Regions from separate parts of the Streptomyces sp. NPDC001536 genome, predicted to be linked through region 1. Evidence: riboswitches for the same ligand, from Rfam matches in the RefSeq annotation. Region 1 holds a riboswitch; each other region holds the start of a gene.
The links. Region 1 has a riboswitch for thiamine pyrophosphate ahead of ACFY0U_RS32970 (thiamine ABC transporter substrate binding subunit). Riboswitches for the same ligand answer to the same signal wherever they lie in the genome.

Region 1 (9,529 bases):
CCGCACCAGGGGCAGATCGACCTCCCGCCACACCCGCCAGGGCGACGCCCCGAGCACGGCCGCGGCCTCCCGCAGACGGTGATCGACGGCTCGCAGCACGGGCAGCATGGTCCGTACGACGAAGGGCACCCCGACCAGCGCCTGCGCGAGCGGCACCAGGATCCACGATGCCCGCAGATCCAGCGGCGGCTCGTCGAGGGCGATCAGGAACCCGAACCCGACGGTCACCGCGGACACCCCCAGCGGCAGCATCAGCAGCGCGTCGAAGCCCCGTACGAACCGCCCCGCGTCCCGCCGGGTCAGCGCGGCCGCGGCGAGACCGCCGATCAGCACCGCGATGGCGGTGGCGGCGACGGCATAGGACAGGGAGTTGCCGATCGCCTCGATCGGGGGCACCAGGAACACTCCGCCGTCGGACTTCGTCAGCGCCCGGTAGTACCCGAAGTCGGGAGCGTCGAGCGAACGCCGCACCAGCACGGCGAGCGGCAGCAGCAGGAGGACGACGACGGTGAGCAGCACCCCGCCCAGCAGCGCCCACTGCCCCGGCCCGCGCGGCCGCCGGGCCGTCATGGACGCGTCCACCAGCCGCAGCTCGCTCTCCCGTCGCCGTACGGTCCAGGCGTGCAGGGCGAGGATCGCGCCCACGGCCACGAACTGGACGATCGTGAGGACCGCGGCCGTGGCGAGGTCGAAGATCTCCGAGGTCTGGCGGTAGATCTCCACTTCGAGGGTGGAGAAGGTCGGTCCGCCGAGGATCTGCACCACGCCGAAGGAGGTGAAGGTGAACAGGAACACCATGAGGGCGGCGGCGGCCACGGCGGGGCCGAGCGCGGGCAGGGTCACCTTCCGCCAGGCCGCGAGGCGCGAGGCGCCCAGCATCCGCGCGGCCTCCTCCTGCCGCGGGTCGAGCTGCGACCAGAGCCCGCCGACCGTGCGTACGACGACGGCGTAGTTGAAGAAGACGTGCGCGAGCAGGATCGCCCACACGGTCGTGTCCAGCCGTACGCCCCACAGCTCGTCGAGCAGCCCCCCGCGCCCCACGAGCGCCAGGAACGCCGTACCCACGACGACCGTCGGCAAGACGAACGGGACCGTCACGACCGCCCGCAGGATCTGCTTGCCGGGAAAGTCGAAACGGGCGAAGACATAGGCGCCGGGCAGCGCGATCAGCAGGGTGAGCGCGGTGGAGGCGAGGGCCTGCCAGGTGGTGAACCACAGGACGTGCCGGATGTCGGACTGGGCGAGCACGTCCGTGATCCGGCCGACCTGCCAGGTGCCGTCGGCCTTGAGCCCGCGCGCCACGATCGCGGCGACGGGCCAGGCGAAGAAGACCCCGAAGAACGCGACGGGCAGGGCCATGAGGCCGAGCCGCGCCGCGTTTCCCTTGAGGCTCCCGCGCGGGGCTACTTCAGTACGAGCGAGGTCCACGACTTGACCCACTGGTCACGGTTGTCGGCGATCTTGGCGGGGTCCATGGTCTCGGGATCCTTCGCCTGCGGCCCGTACTTCGTGAACTCGGCCGGAACCTGGGCGCCCTCCCGCACCGGGTAGACGAACATGTTCAGCGGCATGTCGTCCTGGAACTCCTTGGTGAGCAGGAAGTCGAGGAGCGCCTTGCCGCCCTTGCTGTTCTCGGCGTTGCTCAGCAGGCCCGCGTACTCGACCTGCCGGAAGCAGGTCCCCTCGGCGACCCCGGTCGGCGCGCTCGTCGGCTTCGGGTCGGCGTAGATGACCTCGGCGGGCGGCGAGGAGGCGTAGGAGACGACGAGCGGCCGGTCGGCCTTGGCCTTCTTGCCGCCGGCGGACCCCGAGAACTCCTCGTTGTAGGCCTGCTCCCAGCCGTCGACGACCTTCACGCCGTTGGCCTTGAGCTTGGTCCAGTAGTCCTGCCAGCCGTCGTCGCCGTACTTGGCGGCGGTGCCGAGGAGGAAGCCGAGGCCCGGCGAGGAGGTGGAGGCGTTCTCGGTGACGAGGAGGTTCTTGTAGGCGGGCTTGATCAGATCGTCGTACGACGTCGGCGGGGCCAGCTTGTGCTCGCTGAAGTAGGCCTTGTCGTAGTTGACGCAGATGTCGCCGGTGTCGATCGGCGTGACCTTGTCCCCGTCGACCCGGAACCCGGCCTTGATCTCATCGGCGCCCTTCGCCTCGTACGACTGGAACAGCCCGTTGTCGAGCGCCCTCGACAGCAGGGTGTTGTCGACGCCGAAGAAGACGTCGCCCTGCGGGTTGTCCTTGGTCAGGATCGCCTTGTTGACGGCCTGCCCGGCGTCGCCGTCCTCAAGGACCTTGACCTTGTACCCGGACTCCTTCTCGAACGCGGCGAGCACGCTCTTGGAGACAGCCCACGAGTTGTGGCTGACGAGGGTGACGGTCGTGGAGTCGCCGGACGACTCACCGCTGTCGGACGACCCGCACGCGGACAGCGCGAGGAGACCGAACCCGACGGCGAAGACCGTGGCCTTCTTGGTGATGCTCACTGGATTCCTCCTGGGTTGACCAGGAAGAGACGCGGCCCTGCCCGGAACCTCTGAGAGGCTCCGGGCAGGGCGCAACAGCTTGAGTAATGACCGATCTCCCTACCCAGAATGACCTGGGCCAGGTTCGGAGGGTCTGCGGCCCGATTGCCGCACTCTCAGCGCTGTGGCGCTCCCCTGTCGGAATATGAAGATGTACGTACGGGCTCAGGTTACCGCTCGCCCGCCGCCAGCTGACCGCAGGCCCCGTCGATCTCCTGCCCACGGGTGTCCCGAACGGTGACGGGCACCCCGTGCGCGGCGATGGCCTCGACGAAGGCCTTCTCGTCCTCGGGCCGGGAGGCGGTCCACTTGGACCCGGGAGTCGGGTTCAGCGGAATGAGATTGACATGCACGGGCTTGCCCTTGAGCAGCCGCCCGAGCCGGTCACCACGCCAGGCCTGGTCGTTGATGTCCCGGATGAGGGCGTACTCGATGGACAGCCGACGGCCCGACTTCTCGACGTAGTCGAACCCGGCCTCGAGCACCTCGCGCACCTTCCACCGGGTGTTCACGGGTACGAGGGTGTCGCGCAGTTCGTCGTCCGGCGCGTGCAGCGAGATCGCGAGCCGGCACTTGAAGCCCTCGTCGGCGAACCGGTGGATGGCCGGCACGAGCCCGACGGTGGAGACGGTGATGCCGCGCTGCGAGATGCCGAGCCCGTCGGGGGCGGGGTCGGTGAGGGCGCGGATGGACTGCACGACCCGCTTGTAGTTGGCGAGCGGCTCACCCATGCCCATGAAGACGATGTTGGAGAGCCGCGCGGGCCCACCGGGCACGTCCCCGTCCCTGAGCGCCCGCATCCCGTCCACGATCTGGTGGACGATCTCGGCGGTGGACAGATTGCGGTCGAGGCCCGCCTGCCCGGTGGCGCAGAAGGGACAGTTCATCCCGCACCCGGCCTGCGAGCTGATGCACATGGTCACCCGGTCCGGGTACCGCATCAGCACCGACTCCACGAGCGTCCCGTCGAACAGCCGCCACAGCGTCTTGCGCGTGGTCCCCTGGTCGGTCGACAGATGCCGTACGACGGTCATCAGCTCAGGAAGCAGCGCCTCCTGGAGCTTGGGCCGGGCCGCGGCCGGGATGTCGGTCCACTGCTCCGGATCGTGCGCGTACCGCGCGAAGTAGTGCTGCGAGAGCTGCTTGGCACGAAACGGCTTCTCACCGATCTCGGCCACGACATCCTTGCGCTCGGCAGGAGTGAGATCGGCAAGGTGCCGCGGCGGCTTCTTGGCTCCGCGGGGGGCGACGAAAGTGAGTTCTCCGGGCTTGGGCATGGTCATACCAGTGTCGCAGATCAACCGGAGTGCCCCAGTCGGCTACCGCCAGGCCCAGAGATGGGCGGAAACCACGCCGTCGCCGACCTCCCTGGTCCAGAAGTTCCACGAGGAAAGGCCCGGCACCTCGACGTCGACGTCGTGGAAGACGTACTCGGACGCCAGACCGGGATACGAGGGTGACGAGTCCCTGCGCAGCCGCCGTTCGGAAACGGAGCCCACGACGACTCCGGGACCTTCGACTCCGAGTTCCTCGGCCACGCACCGCCGTGCCGTGTCGGAGACTTCCTCGCCGGGCTTCCTCTTCTCGGCGGGGGCCTCGTTCCTGGGACGCCATGAGCCGTCGGCCATCAGCTGCGCGATCTCCACGAGCTCCTTGCCGCCCTGCCGGACGCGCAGGGTGACGACGGTGACGCGACGCAAGGGCGGCTCGGAGTCCAGGGTCGTCTCCCCCGCCTCGATCTCGTCCCACAGGTGCCGCACGGACTTGGTCCCGTCGGTCCCCCACGACTCATGAGGGATCCCGCTCCTCTCCAGCCACTCCCGCAGCTGACCCAGGCTGTCCGGAACCCACATACGCCCCGCCCCTCACGGTGTAGCCCGCTCCACCACCCATACGGGAGGCAGCTGCCTCGTAGCAGGGGACCCTACGGCGGAATCGTGGACGGCACACAGTTCGCAGCAGCGCGCTGTGCCTTCCACGAGGGGACCGTTCCATGGCCGTCAACCGCCGACGCGGACGCCGTATCGCCGCCGTCGCCACCACTGTCGCCGCCGTCGCACTGACCGCCGGGCTCCTCACCGGCTGCGAGGACACCGACGATGCGCTCGACTGCCTCACCAACGCCGACACGATCGCCGACAGTCTCAAGGCGATCCACGAGGCCGGCTGGGACGCGGCGAAGGACCCGTCGAAGACCGACGACTCCATCGACACCATCGAGAAGAACCTCGACAAGATCAACGACGACGCGGACGACAGCGAGGTCGACAAGGCCGTCGACGACCTGAACAAGGCCATCGAGGACTACAACAGGTCCATCCTCGACGGCGACACCGACCCGGACAGCAGCCGGATCGACGCCGCCGCGAATGAGCTCAAGGACGTCTGCACGTCCTGAATGGCGGGCGCCCCTATGTGATGGGCCGCTCCAGGCACTCCTTGAGCAACTGCTCGTCCCGCGGGAGCTCCTTGCGGACCTGCGGGCGGACGACGAGGGGTACCAGGGCCTTGCCGAGGCCGTGCCCCTCGAAGTCGATCTCTATCGTCACGCGGGAGCGGCGCCCTTCGTCGAGCGCCTCGATCTCCCCGTGGGTACGTGGCCTGACAGGGCCTTCGATGCCGTGCAGATCCCAGCTGTACGGCGGGTCGAGCCGGTCGAACTCGACGGTCACCGGCATCTCACGGTTCCCGATGCGCCGGATGACCCGGACCCGGGAGCCGGCGTGGAGGGGCCCCTCGTCGAGCTGCTCGGCCTTGACGGCGCTCAGCTGCCACTCCGGCAGGTGGGAGGGGTCGGTGATATACGCGTAGACGTCTTCGGGACTGCGGTCGACGTCGATCACTTCACGGATGGCGGACATGACGCCCTCCTTCCAGGGCGATCCCCTTCGAGGGCTTACAGGGGAATCGTCCCACCGGAGCGGTCGGGAGAACAGGACCGCCGGAACGGAAGAAGCCCCCACCGAAGCGGGGGCTTCTCCCGGATACCGAAACGATCAGCCGGAACCGACGAACAGCACCAGCAGCAGCCACACCACCGGCGCCGTCGGCAGCAGGGAATCCAGCCGGTCCATGATGCCGCCGTGGCCCGGCAGCAGCGTGCCCATGTCCTTGATGCCGAGGTCCCGCTTGATCATCGACTCGCCGAGGTCGCCCAGCGTCGCGCTGGCCGCCACCGCGAGGCCCAGCAGCAGGCCCTGCCACCAGGTGCCGTCGTCGATCAGGAAGTGCATGCACAGCGCACCCGCGGCCATCGCGAACGACACCGCGCCGAGCAGCCCCTCGCGGGTCTTGCCGGGGCTGATGCGCGGCGCGAGCTTGTGCCGGCCGAAGCGCCAGCCGACGGCGTACGCCCCGGTGTCGCTGACGACCGTCAGGACCAGGAACGTCATGACACGGAACGCACCGTCGTCCGCGGTGAGCATCATCGCGACGAACGTCGCCAGGAACGGCACGTAGAACGCCGCGAAGACGCCCGCGGTGACGTCCTTCAGATAGCCCTCGGGCGGCTCGGTCATCCGCCAGACCAGGACGGCGAGCGCGGTGAGCGCCATCGCCACCCAGGCACCCTCGGCGCCCCGGACGTACCCGGCGACGACCATGGCCGCACCGCCGACCGCCAGCGGCACGAGGGGCGCCTTGATGCCCTTGCGCTCATCGAGCCGGGACGTCAGCTCCCACAGTCCGACGACGACGGCGACCGCGATGACGCCGACGAAGACGGCCTTGACGACGAACAAGGACGCGACGATCACCGCACCGAGTCCGACACCGACCCCTATGGCCGCACCCAGATCCCGCCCCGCGCTCTTCTTCTGCGGCGCGGGAGCCGGCTGCGGGACGTCGGGCATGGGCTCCGGATTCTGCGGCGCCGCCGCATGGGGCTGCGCCGACGTGGTTTCGTCGCGGAACAAGGGGCCGCTCAGCCGAGCGGCCCCCCGGTCGTCATCCTGGTCGTCGCCGTATCGGGGCACGGCGGGTCCGTCAGGCACGATGGGCATGGGGCGAGTGTGCTGCGCCTCAGGCGCATCGTACGCGGGACCCGCCGGGGCAGCCCCCTGGACAGGCCCCTGGTCGGACGGCCCCCAGTACCCGGCTTGTGGCGGCGCTCCCCAGGAAGAGTCGTTCATCAGACCTCGAGAAGCTCCGCTTCCTTGTGCTTCAGGAGCTCGTCCACCTGGGCGACGTACTTGTGCGTAGCGTCGTCGAGCTCCTTCTCCGCACGGCGGCCCTCGTCCTCGCCGACCTCGCCGTCCTTGACGAGCTTGTCGATCGCGTCCTTGGCCTTGCGGCGGACCGAGCGGATGGACACCCGGGAGTCCTCCGCCTTGCCCTTGGCGACCTTGATGTAGTCGCGGCGGCGCTCCTCGGTGAGCTCGGGGAACACCACACGGATGATGTTGCCGTCATTGCTCGGGTTGACGCCCAGGTCGGAGTCGCGGATCGCCTGCTCGATGTTGCGCAGCGCGCTCTTGTCGAACGGGGTCACCACGGCCATGCGCGGCTCCGGCACGGAGAACGAAGCCAGCTGGTTGATCGGCGTCGGCGCGCCGTAGTAGTCGGCCACGATCTTGTTGAACATCGCCGGGTGCGCACGACCGGTGCGAATCGCGGCGAAGTCCTCCTTGGCGACCACGACGGCCTTCTCCATCTTCTCCTCGGCCTCGAGGAGGGTCTCTTCGATCACCACTTGCTCCTGCGTGTCTTGAGTGAGGCCCGGCTGCGGTTCCTTGGTGAGGGGCGGCGGCCGGCTGCGTCGCGTCTTCTTCCTGCACGGTTCCCGACCGGCAGGACATTGTCCATCCCCCGGTCAGGGTCCGTCCCGTCCGTCCCCCGGACGGGTTGGTTGCCGGATCGTCAGTCCCGGCTGCCCTGGTCACCCACGAGCGTGCCGATCTTCTCACCCTTGACGGCGCGGGCGATATTGCCCTCCGCCAGGAGCTCGAAGACGAGGATCGGGAGCTTGTTGTCGCGGCACAGCGTGATCGCGGTCATGTCGGCGACCTTGAGGTCGCGGGTGATGACCTCGCCGTAGCTGAGCGAGTCGAACTTGACGGCCTCGGGGTTGGCCTTCGGGTCGGAGTCGTAGACCCCGTCCACGCCGTTCTTGCCCATGAGCAGCGCCTCGGCGTCGATCTCCAGGGCGCGCTGGGCGGCGGTGGTGTCGGTGGAGAAGTACGGCATGCCCATACCGGCGCCGAAGATGACCACACGGCCCTTCTCCAGGTGGCGCACGGCGCGCAGCGGGATGTACGGCTCGGCGACCTGGCCCATGGTGATGGCGGTCTGCACGCGGCTGTCGATGCCTTCCTTCTCCAGGAAGTCCTGGAGGGCGAGGCAGTTCATCACGGTGCCGAGCATGCCCATGTAGTCGGAGCGGGCGCGGTCCATGCCGCGCTGCTGGAGTTCGGCGCCGCGGAAGAAGTTGCCGCCGCCGATGACGACCGCGATCTCCGCGCCGTCGCGCACGACGGCCGCGATCTCGCGGGCGATCTTGTGCACCACGTCCGGGTCCACGCCCAAGCCCCCGCCACCGGAGAAAGCTTCTCCGGACAGCTTCAGCAGAAACCGGCCGCTCACTTTGCCGTCGTCGCTCTTCTGGGCCTTGGTGGTCATCGGATTCTCCTCATGGTGCACATACGAAGAAGGCCATTGCCGATGGGAACTGGTTCGCATCCCATGCGCGGCAATGGCCTCCTCGTCAGATCTGCTGTCGTCCACCACGCGCGTGCGTGGCGGCGTACCGGACGACTGTCTTAGACCCTATCGGGGTCGGACGTCGCACGCGGTACGGACTCAGATGCCGACCTTGATACGCGTGAAGCGCTTCAGGGTGACACCGGCCTCGTCCAGAACCTTCTGGACGGACTTCTTGTTGTCGAGCGCGTAGGGCTGACCGAGCAGCGTGGCGTCCTTGAAGAAGCCGTTGAGGCGACCCTCGACGATCTTCGGCAGGGCGGCCTCGGGCTTGCCCTCGGCGCGGGTGGTCTCCTCGGCGACGCGGCGCTCGGACTCGACGACCTCGGCCGGCACGTCCTCCTTGGAGAGGTACTTCGGCGCGAAGGCGGCGATGTGCTGGGCGACACCCTTGGCGAGGTCGGCGTCGGCCTTGTCCAGCTCGACCAGGACACCGATCTGCGGGGGCAGGTCGGGCATGGTGCGGTGCATGTAGGAGAAGACGAAACCGTCGGCGAACTGCGCGAAGCGGTCCAGGACGATCTTCTCGCCGAGGTTGGCGTTGGCCTCGTCCACGAACGCCTGGACGGTCTTGCCGGCCTCGATCTCGGAGGCGAGCAGAGCCTCGATGTCCGCCGGGGAGGTGGCGGCGACGTGCTCGGCGATCGCGGTGGCGACGGCCTGGAACTTCTCGCCCTTGGCGACGAAGTCCGTCTCGCACTTCAGCTCGACCAGGACACCGGCGGTGTTGTCGTCGGCGATGAGGGAGACCACGGCGCCGTTCTCGGCGGAGCGGCCCTCGCGCTTGGCGACGCCCTTCTGGCCCTTGATGCGCAGGGCCTCTACGGCCTTGTCGACATCGCCCTCGGCCTCGTCCAGGGCCTTCTTGCAGTCCATCATGCCGGCGCCGGTGAGCTCGCGGAGCTTCTTGACGTCGGCGGCGGTGTAGTTCGCCATGATTCCTGGAATCTCTCTCGAAGTCTGAAGATCTACGGGCCAAACGGCGGGGGCTGGTCGGCCCCCGCCGTCAAGAGACCCGAAGGGGTGAGGGGTCAGGCCTGCTCGGCCTCGGCGGCCGGAGCCTCGACAGCGGCATCGGCCGGAGCCTCGGCCTCAGCAGCGGGGGCCTCGGCGGCGGGCGCCTCAGCGGCGGCCTCGGCCTCAGCGGCGGCCGGGGCCTCCTCGGCCTTCTTCTCGCCCTCGAGCAGGTCGCGCTCCCACGCGGCGAGCGGCTCGCCCGCACCCTTGTCACCCTTGTCGCCGGTGGCGACGCCGGAGCGGGCGATGAGGCCCTCGGCGACGGCGTCGGCGATCACGCGGGTGAGCAGGGTGACGGA
Region 2 (9,529 bases), on a different contig from region 1:
GCGGCGACTGGTGACACGTGGGGCGACCGGCGAGCGGCATCGGTGACCGGTAACAGGAATCACCGGTTCCCTCGGGCGGGGGAAGTTTCGGTACAGGCCGAGTGCGAGCGGTGGCGGACGGTTAAAGTCCGGAATTCGACGCGGGGACGATCCCCCGTGAGCGGCGCACACCCCCTCCCGTGTCCCCCCGCACGGGCGGCCCCCTCGCGCTTCGGGAGTGACCCTTGGCCACGGTTGACACCGCACCCGCAGAACGCCTCACAGCCCCCGCACCGGTCCGAGCGGCCGTCCCGTCGCCGGAGCACCGACTCCGGCCGCCGGAACAGCCCGCAGCCACGAACCGGTCCCGCCCGAAAACACCACCCCTGGCACCGGCATCACGCCCGGCACCGGGAACAGCCCCGGCCGACTCCCCGGACCCACCGCACTCCACGACCCTCATCGGCTCCGTCCAGCGCGCGATGCGCCTGCTGGAATCCGTCGCCGAGCACGAGCACGGCGCCCCCGCCAAACAACTGGCCCGCGAGACCGGACTCGCCCTGCCCACCGCCTACCACCTGCTGCGCACCCTGGTCCACGAGGGATATCTGCACCGGGACAAGGGCCTGTTCTTCCTCGGTGAGGCGGCCGAACGGCTGAGCAGCAGCGGAGCACAGCAGAAACGTCGCAGCACGATTGCCGAGACACTGGCCCACTGGCGCGATGCCATCGGCGTACCCGTGTACTACGCGATCTACCAGGACGGCGAGATCGAGGTCATGTGCGTCTCCGACACCCCGGGGAACCCGGCGGTCGAGGAATGGGCGGACTTCCGCGAGACGGCTCACGCGCACGCCATCGGCCAGTGCCTGCTCGCTCAACTCGACGAGGACGACCGCCGCGACCACCTGGACCGCTACCCCGTTCAGGCCATCACCCCGTACACCGTGCGGGACAGCCGCACGCTGCTGCGGCGTCTGGACCGGACACGGCGGATGGAACCGGTCTTCGAACGGCAGGAGTACGCGCTGGGGACGGTCTGCGCCGCGATTCCGATCACTGTGGGCACCACCGCCGGGGCGATGGCCATCTCGCTGCCCGTCCACCAGGCCGACCGACTGGTTGACGCCAGTCGTCAGTTGCAGAGCGAGGTCGGGCGTCTTCTCGGGTCGCTCGCGATCTCTATCAGTATCTGAAAACTCACTCCTTGTGATCTCCCGTGTACGTTCAGCAAACTTCCACCACAGTCAAAGGGATCATTCCCGGCCAGTCGACGGCAGATGACGGGGTAGACGATGGGTGAGTCCGTACAGGCAGAGGTCATGATGAGCTTTCTCGTGTCCGAGGAGCTCTCCTTCCGCATCCCGGTGGAACTGCGCTACGAGACCTGCGATCCCTACGCCGTGCGGCTCACCTTCCATCTGCCCGGTGACGCGCCGGTGACCTGGGCGTTCGGGCGTGAGCTGCTGATCGACGGCGTGGGGCGGCCGTGCGGGGACGGGGACGTGCGTATCGCGCCGGCCGAGGCGGACACGCTCGGTGAGGTCCTGATCCGTCTTCAGGTCGGCGTCGACCAGGCGCTGTTCCGCTCCTCGGCGGCGCCGCTCATCGCCTTCCTCGACCGCACCGACAAGTTGGTGCCGCTGGGCCAGGAGGGGGCGCTCGGCGACTTCGACGCCCATCTCGAGGAGGCCCTGGACCGGATTCTGGCGGAGGAACAGAGCGCGGGCTGAAGCGTTACGGCCATGTGGGGGGCGTAACGCTTCAGCGCGGGCGTGGGGCCCGCGCAGGAACGCTTCTCCTCCAGGGGGCCTGGGGTAGGCCACAGGGGCTGTACGGCGCCGTACAGCCCCTGTGACAGCAGATGCAGGAGTCAGCGCTTGCGTCGCCGCCCGCGCCCGCCCCGTGCCGCGGCCGGCTGTGTGCCCGCGGACATCGACTGGGCGCCCGTCGGAGCCGGCCCTCCGCCCACCGGTGCCGCCCCGGACGGGAGCGTCGGCCGGTCGGCCGACACCACCAGAGCCGCGAGGGCGGTCGTCACCGGCACGGACGCGACCAGGCCGATCGAGCCCACCAGCGTGCGCACGATCTCCTCGGCGACGAGCTCGCTGTTGGCGACCGTCCCCACGCTGCTCTGCGCGATGGAGAAGAGCAGCAGCAGCGGCAGGGCGGCGCCCGCATACGCGAGGACGAGCGTGTTGACGACGGACGCGATGTGGTCGCGGCCGATGCGGATGCCCGCGCGGTACAGATCGCGCCAGCCCATCGACGGGTTGGCCTCGTGCAGTTCCCACACCGCCGATGTCTGGGTGACCGTCACATCGTCGAGGACACCGAGCGAACCGATGATGATGCCGGCGAGCAGCAGACCGCTCATGTCGATCGACGGGTACAGACCGTGGATCAGGCCGGTGTTGTCGTCCGTGTTGCCGGTGAGCGCGGCCCAGTCGATGAACAGCGAGCCGAGCACGCCGATCAACAGCAGCGAGATCAGTGTGCCGAGCACCGCGACGGATGTTCTCGCCGACAGCCCGTGGCACAGATACAGGGCGATCAGCATGATGGCGCTCGACCCGATCACGGCCACGACCAACGGGTTCGAACCTTGCAGGATCGCGGGCAGGATGAAGAAGTTCAGGATCAGGAAGCTGATGGCCAGCGCGACCAGCGCCATGACGCCCCGCAACCGCCCGACGACCACGACGGCGACAGCGAAGATGCCGGCGAGCAACGCCATGGGGAGCCTGCGGTTCACGTCGGTGACCGAGTACTGCAGGTCCTTGGGGGCGGAGGGCTCGTAGGCGACCACGACCTTCTCGCCCTGGTGCAACTGCCGTGACTGGTCCGGCTGCACGATCTCGGTGAACGTACGGCCCTTGTCGTCCCCGGTGTCGACGCGGATCGTCGCCTTCTTGCATTCGCCGTCGGCCTGCTGCTGAGCGGAGGAACCCTCGGCGGTGGAGGTGTCGCCGGTCGGGGTCTCGCCGGAGGCGTTCACCGACTTGCAGCTGACGTTCACGACCTCGGTGACCGTGGCCTGCTGGGTCTGCCGGTCGAAGCCGACGCCGGTGCGCTCATGACCCGGCGCGCCCCCGGGCCACAGCACGGCGAGCCCGACGATCACGGCGACGCCGAAGGGGATGAGGATCGCGGCGATGACCTTGCGCAGGTGCTGGGAGACGGGAGCCGCCGGGCCGTGACTGTGGCTGTGCGAGTGACCGTGTCCGCCGCCACCGCGACCGCCGCCGCCACTACCACCGCCCGTGCCTCCGCCGCCGGAACCGGTGCCATGCCCGTGCCCGCCACCGGCGCCGTGGTCGTGACCGCCGTCGGAACCGGGGCCCTGCTCGAACCGGCCCCCGGATTGGGGCTCCTGCTCGAACCGGCCCCCGGATTGGGGCCCCTGCTCGAACCGGCCCCCCGATCCGGGCTCCTGCTCGAACCGGCCACCCGAACCAGGCCCCTGTCCGAACCCCCGACCCGATCCGGGCTCCTGCCCGAACCCGCCCCCGGTGCCGTTTCCCTGCTCGTGCCAGTCGCCGGAGCCGGGGCCCGGGCGAGGGCCCGGGCCGTACCCCGCCCCCTGCCCGCGTGCGGGTCCGGGCCCGTTGCCGGGCCCGTTTCCGGAGCCGGGCCTACGAGGAGGCTCGGGCGGTGGGAACGGGGGCTGATGTGTCGTGGTCACCGACCGATCATCGCAAGAACGACAGGGGCCCTCTGTTCACCGCGCCCGAATTGACGCTAGCGTGGGGGGCACCTTTGTACACGCGGGAGCTCGGAGCACCGGGCTGAGAGGGCGCTGACCTCCGTCCCAGCGATGTTTCACGTGGAACATCGTCACCAGCGAGTGACGTTCCACACGAAACGTCGGCAGACGGAAGCCGCTGCGTCGACCGCCGAACCTGTTACCGGGTAATGCCGGCGTAGGGAGTAGGTCTCATGACCATCAAGGACGCGCGCACGCCTGCCTTCAGCCAGGACGAACAGCCCATTCAGGGCGAACAGTCCGCGGAGGTCGGGAAGTCCATCGGCTGGCACAAGGCGTATGTCGAGGGCTCTCGCCCCGATCTGCGCGTGCCGGTCCGTCAGGTGCATCTCACCAACGGGCAGTCGGTCACGCTGTACGACACATCGGGTCCGTACACCGACCCCCTGGTCGATACCGATGTCCGCCGGGGGCTGGCTCCGCTCCGGGAGAACTGGATCATCGCCCGCGGGGACACCGAGGAATACGCGGGCCGCCCCGTCCGTCCTGAGGACGACGGCATCAAGCACACCTCGCCGCGGGGCGGCAACCTCCGCAACCTCGACGCGGTCTTCCCGGGGCGGCCCCGGCTGCCGCGCCGCAGCCGAAACGGGCAGGCGGTCACACAGCTCGCGTACGCACGCCGCGGTGAGATCACGCCGGAGATGGAGTACGTGGCCCTGCGGGAGAACGTGTCCCCCGAGGTCGTCCGGGAGGAGATCGCGGCCGGCCGCGCGGTCCTCCCGGCCAACGTCAACCATCCGGAGATCGAGCCGATGATCATCGGCAAGCGGTTCCTGGTGAAGGTCAACGCCAACATCGGCAACTCCGCGGTGACGTCCTCCATCGAGGAGGAGGTCGAGAAGATGACCTGGGCGACCCGCTGGGGCGCCGACACGGTCATGGACCTGTCCACGGGCCGCAACATCCACACCACCCGCGAGTGGGTCCTGCGCAACTCCCCCGTCCCCATCGGCACGGTGCCGCTCTACCAGGCGCTGGAGAAGGTCGACGGCAAGGCCGAGGAGCTGACCTGGGAGATCTACAAGGACACGGTCATCGAGCAGGCCGAGCAGGGCGTGGACTACATGACGGTCCACGCGGGCGTCCGCCTGCCGTACGTGCCGCTGACGGCCAACCGCAAGACGGGCATCGTCTCCCGCGGCGGCTCGATCATGGCGGCGTGGTGCCTGGCGCACCACAAGGAGTCGTTCCTCTACGAGAACTTCGAGGAACTCTGCGAGATCCTCGCCGCGTACGACGTGACGTACTCCCTCGGAGACGGCCTCCGGCCGGGTTCGATCGCGGACGCCAACGACGAGGCGCAGTTCGCCGAGTTGAGGACGCTCGGGGAACTCAACACGATCGCCAAGCGTTTCCACGTACAGACCATGATCGAGGGTCCGGGCCATGTCCCGATGCACAAGATCAAGGAGAACATCGACCTCCAGCAGGAGATCTGCGAGGAGGCCCCGTTCTACACGCTCGGCCCGCTGACCACGGATGTCGCGCCGGCGTACGACCACATCACCTCGGGCATCGGTGCCGCGATGATCGCGTGGTGGGGCACGGCGATGCTCTGCTACGTCACGCCCAAGGAGCACTTGGGCCTGCCCAATCGTGACGACGTGAAGACCGGCGTCATCACCTACAAGATCGCGGCCCATGCGGCGGACCTCGCCAAGGGACACCCTGGCGCACAGGAGTGGGACGACGCGCTGTCGGACGCCCGCTTCGAGTTCCGCTGGGAGGACCAGTTCAACCTGGCCCTCGACCCCGACACGGCCCGCGAGTTCCACGACGAGACGCTCCCGGCCGAGCCGGCCAAGACGGCCCACTTCTGCTCCATGTGCGGGCCGAAGTTCTGCTCGATGAAGATCTCCCAGGACATCCGCCGCCGGCACGGCGGGAACCAGGAGGAGATCGAGGAGGGCATGGCACTCAAGTCGAAGGAGTTCGCGGCGAGCGGCAACAGGGTGTACCTGCCGATTGCGGACTGATCGGTCTGCCTGGGTGGGGCCCGGTGTCCTGGTGGGCCCCACTCGTCAAGGTACGAGGACGATCTTGCCGTTGGTGCGCTTCTCCTCGATCGTGCGGTGGGCCGCGGCGGCTTGGGCCAGGGGGTAGGTGTGCTGGACCGTTACCTGGAGGCGGCCTGTCTCGATGCGTTCGGTGATCTGGGCCAGCGTCTTTCCCGAAGGCTCGGCCGTGACCCAGACGTAGCGCAGGCCGCGGGCGGTGGCCTGTTGTTCGTCCGTTCCCGGGTCGATCGAGGCGCCGATGAGGAGGCCGTCCGGGCGGAGTACGTCGAGGGAGCGTGGGCCGTAGGGGCCGCCGACCAGGTCCAGGACCACGTCCACGGGAGTCACGGCGGTTCGGAAGTCGGTGGTGGTGTAGTCGATCAGTTCGTCGGCGCCCAGAGCGCGCAGGAAGCCGTGATTGGCCGACCGCGCGGTACCGATGACGTACGCGCCCAACTCCTTGGCCAGTTGGACCGCGACGTGCCCGACGCCCCCCGCCGCCGCATGGATCAGGACCCGGTCGCCGGGCTCGACCCGCGCCAGCACGGCCAGCGCCTGCCAGGCGGTGAACGCGACCAGGGGCACGGCCGCCGCGTGCACGAGGTCGAGGTTCTTGGGCGCGAGGGCCAGCGCGTCGGCCGGTACGGCGGTGAACTCGGCGTACGCCCCGCGACGGGTGACCGCCAGCATGCCGTACACCCGGTCGCCCGGCACGAACCGCGTCACACCCTCACCGACCCGCTCGACGACACCGGCCACATCGTTGCCCGGCGTCCAGGGCAGTGTGACCAGCTCCGGCACCCGGCCGGACCGGAGCACCGCGTCGCCCGGATTGACTCCGGCACCGGCGACCCGCAGCAGCACCTCCCCGGGACCGGGCTCCGGCACATCGGTCTCGGCGTAGGTGAGCACCTCCGGACCGCCGAACGCGGACTGGACGATGGCATGCATACGGGGGGCGGGCATCAGGACTCCTCGGCAGCGGGACGCGGGGCGTCGTTCCCTGTGGGCGGCGCTCTGTGCGCTCCATGCTCGGCCCGAGCGATACCCCTGCGGAAGAAGGCACTTGTCTGATACCGAGGTTCTTCGTGGATACCGGCTTTGACCTGAGAGAACACGGCGGCGTCGAGATTTTCCTGCGCGACTGCCCGACCCGTGCCGTCCTGGACGTGATCGCCAGCAAGTGGACCATGCTGGTGCTGGTGGCGCTCGAGGACGGCCACCCCATGCGCTTCGCCGAGCTGCGGCGACGGCTGGACGGCGTGACGCAGAAGGTGCTGACACAGACTCTGCGCGCGCTGGAACGCGAGGGGTTGCTGACCCGCACCGTGTATCCGACGGTGCCGCCGTGCGTGGACTACCAGTTGACCAAGCTGGGCCTGGAGGTGGGCGGCCTGGTGCAGAGCATCACCGACTGGTCGCGGGCGAACATCGCCGCCATCAGGGCGGCACGGGAGGAGTTCGACGAACGCGCCGAACGCCGGCCGTCCGGCTCCTCAACCTAGAACCGGCCCGCAACCCAGAACCGGCCCGCAACCTGGGGAACCGGTTCCGCCAGCCATGACGCCGTGCCCGCCGGACAACCGGCTTGCGCGCCCCCGAAGGCGGGTCTCCCCGCGGCGAGGGGCGCAAGCCGGGGTTACTCCGGCTGGTGCTCCGGGCCGCCGAAGTCCGGGCTGGTGTAGTCCGGGCTCGTGAAGCTGGGCCGGGCACCGGCGGAGCCGTCGTCCGGGCTGCTGAAGCCCGGACGGCCGTAACCGAGGTTCGGCATACGGCTGGTCGGCGCGGGCGGTGCCGTGCGGTGCAGGGCGGCCGCCGTGCCGGGATCGGCCAGCGCGTCCCGCAGGAACGGCAGGACGCCCCGCTCCAGCAGGGCCTCACGCCAGGCTTCCCTGGCCCGGGCCACCTCCCCGCTCAGCTCGCCGTACGGCCCGGTGTCCAGCGAGGGCCGGTTGCGCAGGGCGGTGAGCAGCAGTCCGACCGCGGCGACCAGGATCGCCAGCGCGGTCACCGCGCCGAACACCCAACCGGTGGTCAGCATGGTCTGGGCGAACGCCGGCTGCGGGTCGAGCATCTTCAGGATGTACCCGACCAGCAGGAAGATCGCCGCGGCGGTTCCGGCGAGGACGGGAGCCAGGACCGCGACGACGGCGACGGCGCCCGCGCCGGCGGTCTCGGCGACCTCTCCCATGGTGGCGGCGAGCCCCGCCGCGCCCGAGCCCGACTCCGCGGAGCCGGTTTCACGGACGGACGTCGGGGTGGACGGCGCCGGATGGCGCAGTTCCTCGCGGACCTTCACATAGTGCTGGTACTCGGTCGCCGCGGCCGCCGTGATGATCGCGGTGGCGTTGAGCGCCATGGTGCGCAGCTGTTCGGGATTGAGCCGCTGTCCCACAGCGGCCAGTTCCGGGCGGTGTGGGGCGGAGCGCAGCGCCTCATCGAGGATCCGCTCGTACTCCTGGCGGTCCTCGCTCAGCAGGTGCTGCGGAACGCTGTTCATGTGCATCCCCCGATGCTCCGTAGGGCTTGGGGCTCGCATGACTGTGAGCCGTCGGGCAGAAACGGAGGGGAGCCTGCTACGGATAAGCCGATGGTAGAGCGGTGACGGCACACGGTGACAGGGGGTTTCCAGAAATTGGGCCCTGGCCTGCGCCGTCTCTGCTCAGTCCGGCATGGGGGGTCGTCTGCCCCGTGAACGTTCAGATATCCAGGGGAAGTTGCTGGACCAGCAGCTTTCCGGCCATGGTCACACCGCCGTCCATCGCGATGGCCAGCCCTTCGGCGTAGACGTGCGGCCCTTCGACCAGCGGACCCGAGGAGTCCTCGCCGTCCTCCGAGCCGACCTCGCCCAGCAGGTAGGGGATGGGGCTGTGACCGTGAACGATCCGGGTGCCGCCGTACGTGTCGAGCAGGGAGCGCACATGGTCGGCGCCGCCTTCGTCACGGAAGGAGAAGCGCTTGGTGAACTTGCGGAACAGATCCCAGACCTCGTCCGCGTCGTTGCGCGTGATCGTCTCGCGGACGGTGTCGTTGACCGCCTCGATCGAGTCGCCGTAGTCGAGGTAGGCGGTGGTGTCCGAGTGGACGAGCAGGTGCCCGTCGACCTCCTCCATGGCGTCGAGGCGGGCCATCCACTGGAGGTGGTGGTCCTGGAGACGGTCCATGTCGGTCTTCTGCCCGCCGTTGAGCAGCCAGGCCGCCTGGAAGGTGGCGGTGCCCGCACCGGAGTTGACGGGGGTGTCGCCGAACCGCTTGGCGCCGAGCAGCAGCAGCTCGTGGTTGCCCATGAGCGCCTTGCAGTAGCCGCCGGCCGCGGCGGCCTCGGCGGACAGCCGCATCACGAGGTCGATGACGCCGATGCCGTCCGGGCCGCGGTCGGTGAAGTCGCCGAGGAACCACAGCCGGGCGGTGCCCGCGCACCAGCTGCCCGCGGCGTCGACGAGGCCCTTCTCCTGAAGGGCCGCCACCAACTCGTCCAGATAGCCGTGGACGTCACCGACGACGAACAGCGCGCCCGGCCCGACGACGGCCTGCGGGACCGCCGCGGGGTCGACGGCCACCTGAAGCGTGTCACCCCGGTTGATGACCGGCAGGTCGCGCTCGGTGGGTGTGTACTCCTCCGGGTAGTCCGCCTCGTGCGCCGGTACGACGTCGCCGGGGTGCGCGCTGTGGCCGTACGGACCGGTCTCGTGGACGTACGCGGGCACCCGGAAGTCGCGCAACGTCGCCGTCCGCTCCGCCTCGGGTCCCTGACCGGCCCCCTGAGTCATCAGACCCCTCCACC
Region 3 (9,529 bases), on a different contig from region 1:
CGCGAGCTGGACCTGCTGTTCGGCTCGTCCCGGGGGCTCGACGCACGCCCCACGCTCACCGTCCTGCGCCCCGACGACCCCGGTGTGGTGCCGGACCCGGACCATGAGGCGATCACTCTCACCGCCACGGTGCCCGCCCACGCCGACCGGGACCGGCCGGCGTCCGAGGTCTTCGACGATCACGCGGACAAGCTGATCACCGCGGCCGAGCGTGCCGTACCGGACATCCGCGAGCGCCTCCTGTGGCACGAGGTCCGCGTTCCGGCCGACATCGCGGAAGCGACCGGTGCGGAGGGCGGCGCGGTCCCCGCCCCTGCTCTCGCCGCGGCCGAAGGACGCCTGCTGCACCCGTCGAACACCACCGGGCTGCCTGGTCTGTTCACCGTCGGCGGCTGGTCCCACCCCGGCGGAGGCCTGCCGCACGCCGGCATGTCGGGTGCGCTGGTGGCCGGACTGATCGTGGAGGGGCCGGAGTTCCGGGGCTCTCAGTGACCGCTGGTCAGAAGCGGTACTGCTCGTCGTAGCCGTTCCCCTGCTGGCCGTTGCCCTGGTAGGGGTACTGCTGCTCCTGCGGGAGTTCGCCGCCGTACGTCTCGTCGGTGCGCTGCTGCGGGACCCACACACCGCCGGCCGGGGTCTCGCCGCCGTAGGTGGGGTTGCCGTACTGGTCCTGGCCGTAGGCCTGCTGGCCGTACTGCTGCTGACCGCCGTAGGAGGTGTCGTAGCCGCCGTACGTCTGGGTGCCGATGTACGGGTCGGAGTAGGCGGCGTACTGCTGCTGTCCGGCCATGTCGTAGCCGTACTGCTGCTGGTCGTAGCCCGTGTAGCCGTCGTAGCCGTAGGTCTGGTCGGCGCCCTGGGCGGCCGTCGCGTACTGGTCCTGGGTCTGGCCCTGGCCGGCGTACGTGCCGTCGTTGTATATGCCGTAGGAGCCGGTGTCGTCGGGCATCGGCTGCGGCTCGTAGACCGCGGTGGTCTCGGCGGCCGTGGGGCGGGCGGGCGTGAAGACGTCGTCGCGGTCGTAGTCGTCGTGGCCGTAACCGGCGGTGTTCGAGGCGTAGTTGCCCTCGTCGCCGTAGGCCGTGTCCGTCGCCTCGAGGTCGGAGACCTCCAGCGTCGGCTCCTCGCGGCCGCGTTCGCGGCGACCGCCGCGCTTGCCGCCGACCAGGCCGCCCAGGGCCTCCGGCGGATTGACCGCCCAGCCCTGTTCGAAGCCGCGGCGGAAGGAGAGGGTGACGTAGGTCTGGCCGACCGCGAAGGCGATGGCGCCCAGTCCGATGACGACCACCGAGGGCATGAGCACACCGAGTACGACGCCCAGGAAGCCGGCGAAGGCGAGCAGTCGCCAGCGCAGCCGTGCCTTGTACTGAAGCAGCACCTCGCCGAGCAACCACAGCGCGACGATTCCGAACGCGATGTAGAGGACCGTCCAGCCCATGTACGCCCCTCTCCCAGTGACCGCTACGCAGTGTGTCGTATATCCGTGCGGCCGGTCTAGGCCTGCGGTGGGTGGTGCAGGCCCAGGTTCTCGTAGATTTCCAGCGACGCCGTGGAGTTGTTGAGCGTGATGAAGTGCAGTCCTGGCACTCCCTCGGCCAGCAGCCGCGCGCAGAACTCCGTGGCGAATTCGATCCCAATGGAGCGTACAGCGGCCGGATCGTCTTTTGCTGTGAGGATCCGCTCTTTCAGGACGGAGGGGATGGCCGCGTTGCTGAGCTGCGGCAGGCGCTCCAGCATCCGCACACTGGTCACCGGCATGATCTCGGGGATGACGGGGGTCTCGCAGGCGGCTTTGACGACTCGGTCACGCAGCCGCAGATAGGACTCCGGTTGGAAGAACATCTGCGTGATGGCGTAGTCGGCGCCGGCCCGGCACTTGTCGACGAAGTGCGCGACGTCCGCGTCCCAGTCCCCGGACCGCGGGTGCATCTCCGGGAAGGCGGCGACGCCCACGCAGAAGTCGCCCGATTCCTTGATGAGCCGGACGAGTTCGGCGGCATAGGTCAGACCCTGCGGGTGGGCCACCCAGTCGCCCATGGGGTCGCCGGGCGGATCGCCGCGCACGGCCAGGATGTTGCGGATCCCGGCGTCGGCGTACTGGCCGATGATGTTGCGCAGTTCGGCGATGGAGTGGTTGACCGCGGTGAGGTGGGCGACGGGGGTGAGCGTGGTGTCCGCGACGATCTGCTGGGTCTCCTTGACGGTGCCCGCGCGGGTGGAACCGCCGGCACCGTACGTCACGGAGACGAAGTCCGGGGCGACCGCCTCGACCCTCCGGAGCGCGCTCCACAGGTTCCGCTCGCCCTTGGGGGTCTTCGGTGCCGAGAACTCGAACGAGTACGTCGTCTTGCCCGTGGCGAGCATGTCGCGCACGGTGCGTGCGCGGTCCGTCCTGGTGGATGCGGTTCCGAGGGCCATACCCGCAGGTTAGCCAGGGGGCGGGGGTCACCCAACCAGATCAGGGATATTTGCCCGATTTGTCGACTTGTTGTCCACCCCTCGGACACCCGAACCGGTCACACCGTGTGCCGAAGCCGCTTCGCGAACTCCGCCGCCGCCGCGCCCGGGTCGTCCGCGTCCGTGATGGCCCGTACGACGACGACCCGGCGGGCGCCCGCCTCCAGCACCTGGTCGAGGTTGCCGAGATCGATGCCGCCGATGGCGAACCAGGGGCGGTCGGTGGCGAGGGAAGCGGTGTACCGGACCAGGTCGAGGCCGGGTGCGTGGCGGCCGGGCTTGGTCGGAGTCGGCCAGCACGGGCCGGTGCAGAAGTAGTCCACACCCTCCTGGACGGCGGCCGCGGCGGCCTCCGCCTCGGAGTGCGTGGAGCGGCCGACGAGGATGTCGTCGCCGAGGATCGCGCGGGCGGCGGGGACCGGGAGGTCGCCCTGGCCGAGGTGAAGCACATCGGCGCCGGCCGCGTGCGCGACATCGGCCCGGTCGTTGACCGCGAGGAGCTTGCCGTGCCGGGCGCAGGCGTCGGCGAAGACCTTCAGGTGCTCCAGTTCCTCGGCCGCCTCCATGCCCTTGTCACGCAACTGCACGATGTCGACACCGCCGGCCAGCACGGCGTCCAGGAACTCCGGAAGATCCCCCTGCCGCTTGCGGGCGTCGGTGCAGAGGTAGACACGGGCATCGGCGAGGCGGGCGCGTGCGGTGTCGGGCATGTCGGTGTCCCCCGGTGTCGGTGGCGTAGGGCCGCGGGCGAGTGCGGTCACCCTCGGCGGCCGGTAGTGAATCACAGCAGGGCGGCGGGCCGAGGCTGCGCCCCCAGCGGCGATTGGCGGATCTGTCCCGCTCGCTGCCGGCAAACCCGCAGGTCACCGCAGCCAGGCGTGGGAAACATCCGCCAATCACCGCCGTGGCACCCCATCCCAGCCGGCCGCGACCCGGGCGGTGGGGCGCGGGTGCCGGGTGACCCGCCCCGGACGGTGCCGCCCCGGACGGTGGGCGCCGGGGCGGTTCAGCGTGCTCGGGTCAGACCGCCAACGCCTGCGCCCTGCGCTTCACCTCCGTGCCCCGGTTCTCGCTCAGCGCCTGGGCGGGGGTGCCGGGGAGGCTGTCGTCGGGGGTGAAGAGCCACTCCAGCATCTCCTCGTCGGAGAAGCCGTCGTCCCTCAGGAGCGTCAGGGTCCCGGTGAGGCCCTTGACGACCTTCTGCTCGACCCCGTCGATGAAGGCGGCGGGGACGTGCAGCGCGCGGTTCTCACCACGGCGTACAGCGATGAGCTGGCCCTCCTTGACCAGCTGGCGCACACGCGTCACCTCGACATCGAGGATTTCCGCGATGTCGGGGAGGGTGAGCCAGTCGGGGACGAGAGCATCGATCTTTGCGTCAATCTCGGTCACGACATCAAGCCTGCCATCCCGCACTGACAGTCGGAAGCCAGACCCCTGCGACCTGGGCTTTCGGACTACACTGTCGCCGCCTTCAACGGCCGCGCCGGGTCCCTCAGCAGCTCCGGGTCCAGCTCCGTCCCCGCCTCGATCAGCCGCCGCCCCTGCGCCAGGTCCCGGGGCCGGCCCACCGCCAGCAGGGCGACGAGGCGGTTCTCGCGCAGCCAGCAGACCGTCCAGGCCGGTCCGGACGGCTCGCCGCGCCACAGGACCGTGTCGGCGGACGTGTGATGGCCGACGTACTGGACGAAGCGGCCGAACTGCTCGGACCAGAAGTACGGCACGGGGTCGTAGACCGCGGGCGTCTCGCCGATGATGTTGGCCGCCACCGTGCGCGGGCCCTGGAGGGCGTTGTCCCAGTGGTGGACGAGCAGCCGCTCGCCATACCTTCCCGAGGGGAAGGACGCGCAATCGCCGACCGCGTAGACGTCCGGCGCGGAGGTGCGCAGCCGGTCGTCGGCCACCACCTCGCCGTGCGTGCCGAGCTCGATGCCCGAGCCGGTCAGCCAGAGCGTGGCGGGGCGGGCGCCGATGCCGACCACGACGGCGTCCGCGGGCAGCCGTGTGCCGTCGTCCAGGAGGACCTCGCCGGGCCGCACCCGCTCCACGCGCGCGTGGGTGCGCAGCGCGGCACCGGCGTCGGCGTACCAGGACGACATCGGCGCGGCCACCTCCGCGGGCAGTGCTCCCGCGAGCGGCCGTTCGGCGGCCTCCACGACGGTCACCGCGCAGCCCGCCTCGCGTGCGGCGGTGGCGAACTCGGCGCCGATCCAGCCCGCGCCGACCACCACGATGTCGTGCTGGCGGGCGAGCACGGGCCGCAGCCGCTCGGCGTCGTCGAGGGTGCGCAGCAGATGGACGCCGGGGACGCCCTCGGCGCCGGGCAGCCGGATCGGTTCGGCTCCGGTGGCGAGGACCAGGACGTCGTACGGCACGGGCCCGGACTCGGTGTCCAGTTCGTGCTCGGCGGGGCGGACGCCCAGCACCTCGCGGCCCAGTTCCAGGTCGATGCCGAGCGCCTCGAAGTCGACGTCGAAGGCGGAGCCCTCGGCCTTGCCGAGCAGGACGGCCTTCGACAGCGGCGGCCGGTCGTAGGGCTGATGCGGTTCCGCGCCGATGAGGGTCACGGTGCCGGTGAAACCCTGTTCGCGCAGGGCCACCGCGGTCTGTACGCCGGCCATGCCCGCGCCGACCACGACCACGCGCCGCTGAGACTGCTCCGTCTGCTCGCTCACCGGATCACCATAGACAACTGACAATTTGTCAGTCAGCGGTCATGCACCGTGACCTGCTCCACAACGCTCGTCCCGCTGCCCGACTGCGACTCCCACTCCCAGCTCTCCTCCAGCCGCACCCGCCCGTCCGGCAGTTCGACGACCGTGGACACGCAGTGCCCCGAGGAGGTCGTCCCGTCGTGCTTGAGCTGGACGTAGCGGAAGTCGAGCCGGTCGCCCTCCCGGGTACCCACCAGATGCCCGCGTACGACGTCGCCGCCCGTGTACTCGGCCCAGATCTCGCCGTCCTTCTCGTGGTACGTGAACCGGGTGCGGGTACCCACCTGACCTGGGGCCTGGTCGGCGACGGGGGCGAGGACGAGGCCGTCCAGCGAGCGGGGCATGGCAGCGGGCTCCCTTACACAAGCGCAAAACCAAGAGCTAGGGTGGCCAACGTAGAGCACTCGCGGGAGCCCGGACGCACCGGGCTGAGAGGGAGGCTGGCCGGCCTCCGACCGTACGAACCTGATCCGGGTCATGCCGGCGAAGGGAGGGGCTGGACGCCCATGTCCTCACGTACGTCAGACGTCCTCGTCGTCGGGGGCGGAATCATCGGCCTCGTCACGGCCTGGCGGGCCGCGCAGCGCGGTTTCGCCACGGCCGTCGTCGATCCCGAACCGGGCGGCGGGGCCGCCCAGGTGGCCGCCGGGATGCTGGCCGCCGTCACGGAACTGCACTACGGCGAGCAGACCCTGCTGGGCCTGAACCTGGCCTCGGCCCGCCGTTATCCGCAGTTCGCGGCCGAGCTCACCGAGCTGACCGGCCACGACCTCGGCTACCGCCGCTGCGGCACGCTCGCCGTCGCGCTGGACGCCGACGACCGCGCCCATCTGCGCGAACTGCACGCCCTGCAACGGGAGTCGGGCCTGGAGTCGGAGTGGCTGTCCGGGCGGGAGTGCCGGCGTCTGGAGCCGATGCTCGCACCGGGCGTGCGCGGCGGGCTGCGGGTCGACGGCGACCATCAGATCGACCCCCGGCGGCTGATCAAGGCGCTGTTGGCGGCGTGCGAGCACGCGGGCGTGGTCTTCCACCGCCTCTGGGCCGAGCGTCTGGACCTCGTGGGGGACCGGGCCGCCGGCATCACGGCCACCGACGGCACCCGGCTGGGCGCGGCCCAGGTGGTGCTCGCCGGGGGCAGCCTCAGCGGACGGCTCGCCGGTGTCCCCGACGACGTCCTGCCGCCGGTTCGGCCCGTGAAGGGGCAGGTGCTGCGGCTGACCGTGCCGCAGCGGTACGCGCCCTTCCTGAACCGGACCGTGCGGGCCGTGGTCCGTGGCAGCCAGGTCTATCTGGTGCCGCGCGAGAACGGCGAGCTGGTGATCGGGGCGACCAGCGAGGAGCAGGGCTGGGACACCACGGTGACCGCGGGCGGGGTGTACGAGCTGCTGCGCGACGCCCATGAACTGGTGCCGGGCATCACGGAACTGCCGCTGACGGAGACCCGCGCGGGGCTGCGTCCCGGTTCCCCCGACAACGCTCCGCTGCTCGGACCGACCGAGCTGCCGGGGCTGCTCCTGGCGACCGGTCACTACCGCAACGGTGTGCTGCTCACGCCGGTCACCGGCGACGCGATGGCCCATGTGCTGACCACGGGTGAACTCCCGGACGAGGTCCGCCCCTTCACCCCCCGGCGTTTCACCTTCACGGAGCTGCCCGCATGAACATCTCCGTCAACGGAGAGCCGCGGGAGATCGCTCCCGGCACGGCTCTCGACACCGTCGTGCGGGCCCTCGCCCCGGCCCCTGCCGGAGTGGCCGCGGCCCTCAACGAAACCGTCGTCCCGCGCGGACAGTGGCCGTCGACGTCCCTGTGCGAGGGCGACCGCGTCGAGGTCCTCACCGCCGTCCAAGGAGGCTGACCCATGGCCGACGATCCCTTCGTCCTCGGCGGCAGGACCTTCTCGTCCCGTCTGATCATGGGCACCGGCGGCGCGCCCAGCCCGGATGTGCTGGAGCGGGCGCTGAACGCCTCCGGCACCGAGCTGACCACAGTCGCGATGCGGCGGGTGGATCCGACGGTGCACGGCTCGGTCCTCTCCGTGCTGACCGGGCTCGGCATCGAGGTGCTGCCCAACACCGCGGGCTGTTTCACCGCGGGCGAGGCCGTGCTGACGGCCCGCCTCGCGCGCGAGGCCCTCGGCACCGACCTGGTCAAGCTGGAGGTCATCGCCGACGAACGCACCCTGCTGCCGGACCCCATCGAGCTCCTGGACGCCGCGGAGACGCTGGTCGACGACGGTTTCACGGTGCTGCCGTACACCAATGACGACCCCGTCCTCGCGCGGAAGCTGGAGGACGTGGGCTGCGCGGCGATCATGCCTCTGGGCTCGCCCATCGGCTCCGGGCTCGGGATCCGCAACCCGCACAACTTCCAGCTGATCGTCGAGCACGCGCGCGTGCCGGTGATCCTGGACGCGGGGGCCGGTACGGCGTCGGACGCGGCGCTGGCGATGGAGTTGGGGTGCGCGGGTGTGATGCTCGCCTCGGCGGTGACCCGGGCCCGGGAGCCGGAGCTGATGGCGCACGCGATGCGGCACGCGGTGGAGGCGGGCCGGCTGGCGTACCGGGCGGGGCGCATCCCCAAGCGGCACTTCGCCGAAGCCTCGTCCCCCACGGAGGGGTTGGCGCGGCTGGATCCCGAACGCCCCGCGTTCTGAACGTACGTTCGAGGCAGGCCGAAAGTCGTTGCGACGTCCGTCACAGGACGGCTTCAGTCCCGCCCCGATCTCGCCCGAACCGGCGGCCCTGTCAGTCGCGGCTCGTACACTCACCTGCGTGGATACGACCCTTCAGGACCCTCTGGTCGGGCAGGTGCTCGACGGCCGCTATCGCGTGGACGCGCGGATCGCGGTCGGCGGGATGGCCACGGTCTACCGGGCCGTGGACACCCGCCTCGACCGCGTGCTCGCGCTGAAGGTGATGCACCCGGGCCTCGCCGCCGACGCCACCTTCGTGGACCGGTTCATCCGCGAGGCCAAGTCCGTCGCCCGGCTCGCCCACCCCAATGTGGTGCAGGTCTTCGACCAGGGCACCGACGGGTCGTACGTCTATCTCGCCATGGAGTACGTGGCGGGCTGCACCCTGCGTGACGTGCTGCGCGACCGTGGCGCGCTCCAGCCGCGGGCCGCGCTCGACATCCTGGAGCCGGTCCTCGCCGCGCTCGGCGCCGCGCACCGCGCGGGGTTCGTGCACCGGGACATGAAGCCCGAGAACGTGCTGATCGGCGACGACGGCCGGGTCAAGGTGGCCGACTTCGGGCTCGTCCGGTCCGTCGACACCGTCACCAACACCACGGGCACCGTGCTCGGCACGGTCTCCTATCTGGCGCCGGAGCAGATCGAGAGCGGCACCGCCGATCCCCGCGTCGACGTGTACGCGTGCGGTGTCGTGCTCTACGAGATGCTGACCGGCGAGAAGCCGCACGACGGGGACTCCCCCGCGGTGGTGCTCTACAAGCACCTCCACGAGGACGTCCCGCCGCCCTCGGGCATCGTGCCGGGGCTGGCGTACGAGCTGGACGAGCTGGTCGCGTCGGCGACCGCCCGCACCCCGGACATCCGCCCGTACGACGCGGTGGCCCTGCTCGCACAGGCCCGCGCGGCGCGCGGCGCGCTCAGCGAGGACCAGCTGGACCTGGTCCCGCCGCAGGCCCTGTCCGTCGCGCACAGCGGCGCCGAGGACCGTACGAGCGTGATCCCGCGCTCACTGACGGTGCCGAGGCCGCTGCCGGTCGACGGGGACGAGCCGCGGACAGCGGTCAACCGCACGAGCCGTTTCGAGAGCCCGCCGCCTCCACCGCCCCGGCGCCGTTCGGGACCCCCGCGCGGCCCCCTCGCGATCGTGGTCGCCCTGCTGCTGATCCTCGGTGTCGGCGCCGGCGTCTGGTACATCAACTCCGGGCAGTTCACCAAGGTCCCGGCGCTGATCGACAAGACCGAGGCGCAGGCCCGGGACCGGTTGGGCGAGGCCGGACTGGAAGTCGGCAAGGTGAAGCAGGAGTACAGCGACACCGTCAAGCGCGGCCGGGTCATCGGCTCGGACCCGTCCGTCGGCACCCGGATCCGCAACAACGACTCGGTGACGCTGACCGTCTCCAAGGGTCCCGAGACGGTGAAGCTGGGCGACCTCACGGGCCTCCGGCTCGACAAGGCGAGGGACCGGCTCAAGGGCGACGGCCTCGAACCGGGCATGGTGACCCGGGAGTTCAGCGACGACGTCATCAAGGGCTTCGTGATCAGCACCGACCCGGAGGCGGGCACCACGCTCCGCTCGGGCGCCGCGGTCGCCCTGGTCGTCAGCAAGGGCAGCCCGGTGGACGTCCCGGACGTCACCGGCGAGAGCCTGGAGGACGCGAAGGCG

Region 2: another riboswitch for thiamine pyrophosphate. It lies ahead of thiC (phosphomethylpyrimidine synthase ThiC); the one in region 1 lies ahead of ACFY0U_RS32970 (thiamine ABC transporter substrate binding subunit).
Region 3: another riboswitch for thiamine pyrophosphate. It lies ahead of thiO (glycine oxidase ThiO); the one in region 1 lies ahead of ACFY0U_RS32970 (thiamine ABC transporter substrate binding subunit).

Annotation. Positions count from the first base shown of each region.
Region 1 is NZ_JBIAVQ010000014.1:109,052-118,580, forward strand. Features, by position in the region: gene ACFY0U_RS32965 (ABC transporter permease) at 1-1,359, opposite strand, end outside; gene ACFY0U_RS32970 (thiamine ABC transporter substrate binding subunit) at 1,404-2,477, opposite strand; TPP riboswitch at 2,556-2,663, opposite strand; gene rlmN (23S rRNA (adenine(2503)-C(2))-methyltransferase RlmN) at 2,687-3,793, opposite strand; gene ACFY0U_RS32980 (NUDIX domain-containing protein) at 3,836-4,369, opposite strand; gene ACFY0U_RS32985 (hypothetical protein) at 4,510-4,914, shown strand; gene ACFY0U_RS32990 (SRPBCC family protein) at 4,928-5,377, opposite strand; gene ACFY0U_RS32995 (phosphatidate cytidylyltransferase) at 5,513-6,646, opposite strand; gene frr (ribosome recycling factor) at 6,646-7,203, opposite strand; gene pyrH (UMP kinase) at 7,374-8,132, opposite strand; gene tsf (translation elongation factor Ts) at 8,313-9,149, opposite strand; gene rpsB (30S ribosomal protein S2) at 9,245-9,529, opposite strand, start outside.
Region 2 is NZ_JBIAVQ010000003.1:628,060-637,588, forward strand. Features, by position in the region: gene ACFY0U_RS11825 (DUF5326 family protein) at 1-14, shown strand, start outside; gene ACFY0U_RS11830 (IclR family transcriptional regulator) at 441-1,175, shown strand; gene ACFY0U_RS11835 (SsgA family sporulation/cell division regulator) at 1,275-1,712, shown strand; gene ACFY0U_RS11840 (YibE/F family protein) at 1,853-3,664, opposite strand; TPP riboswitch at 3,737-3,926, shown strand; gene thiC (phosphomethylpyrimidine synthase ThiC) at 3,919-5,724, shown strand; gene ACFY0U_RS11850 (NADP-dependent oxidoreductase) at 5,770-6,711, opposite strand; gene ACFY0U_RS11855 (winged helix-turn-helix transcriptional regulator) at 6,834-7,250, shown strand; gene ACFY0U_RS11860 (hypothetical protein) at 7,385-8,251, opposite strand; gene ACFY0U_RS11865 (metallophosphoesterase) at 8,445-9,515, opposite strand.
Region 3 is NZ_JBIAVQ010000005.1:455,538-465,066, forward strand. Features, by position in the region: gene ACFY0U_RS17565 (phytoene desaturase family protein) at 1-492, shown strand, start outside; gene ACFY0U_RS17570 (hypothetical protein) at 500-1,438, opposite strand; gene metF (methylenetetrahydrofolate reductase [NAD(P)H]) at 1,495-2,418, opposite strand; gene thiE (thiamine phosphate synthase) at 2,517-3,167, opposite strand; gene ACFY0U_RS17585 (Rv2175c family DNA-binding protein) at 3,478-3,849, opposite strand; gene ACFY0U_RS17590 (NAD(P)/FAD-dependent oxidoreductase) at 3,915-5,132, opposite strand; gene ACFY0U_RS17595 (hypothetical protein) at 5,165-5,515, opposite strand; TPP riboswitch at 5,568-5,680, shown strand; gene thiO (glycine oxidase ThiO) at 5,678-6,832, shown strand; gene thiS (sulfur carrier protein ThiS) at 6,829-7,029, shown strand; gene ACFY0U_RS17610 (thiazole synthase) at 7,033-7,827, shown strand; gene pknB (Stk1 family PASTA domain-containing Ser/Thr kinase) at 7,946-9,529, shown strand, end outside.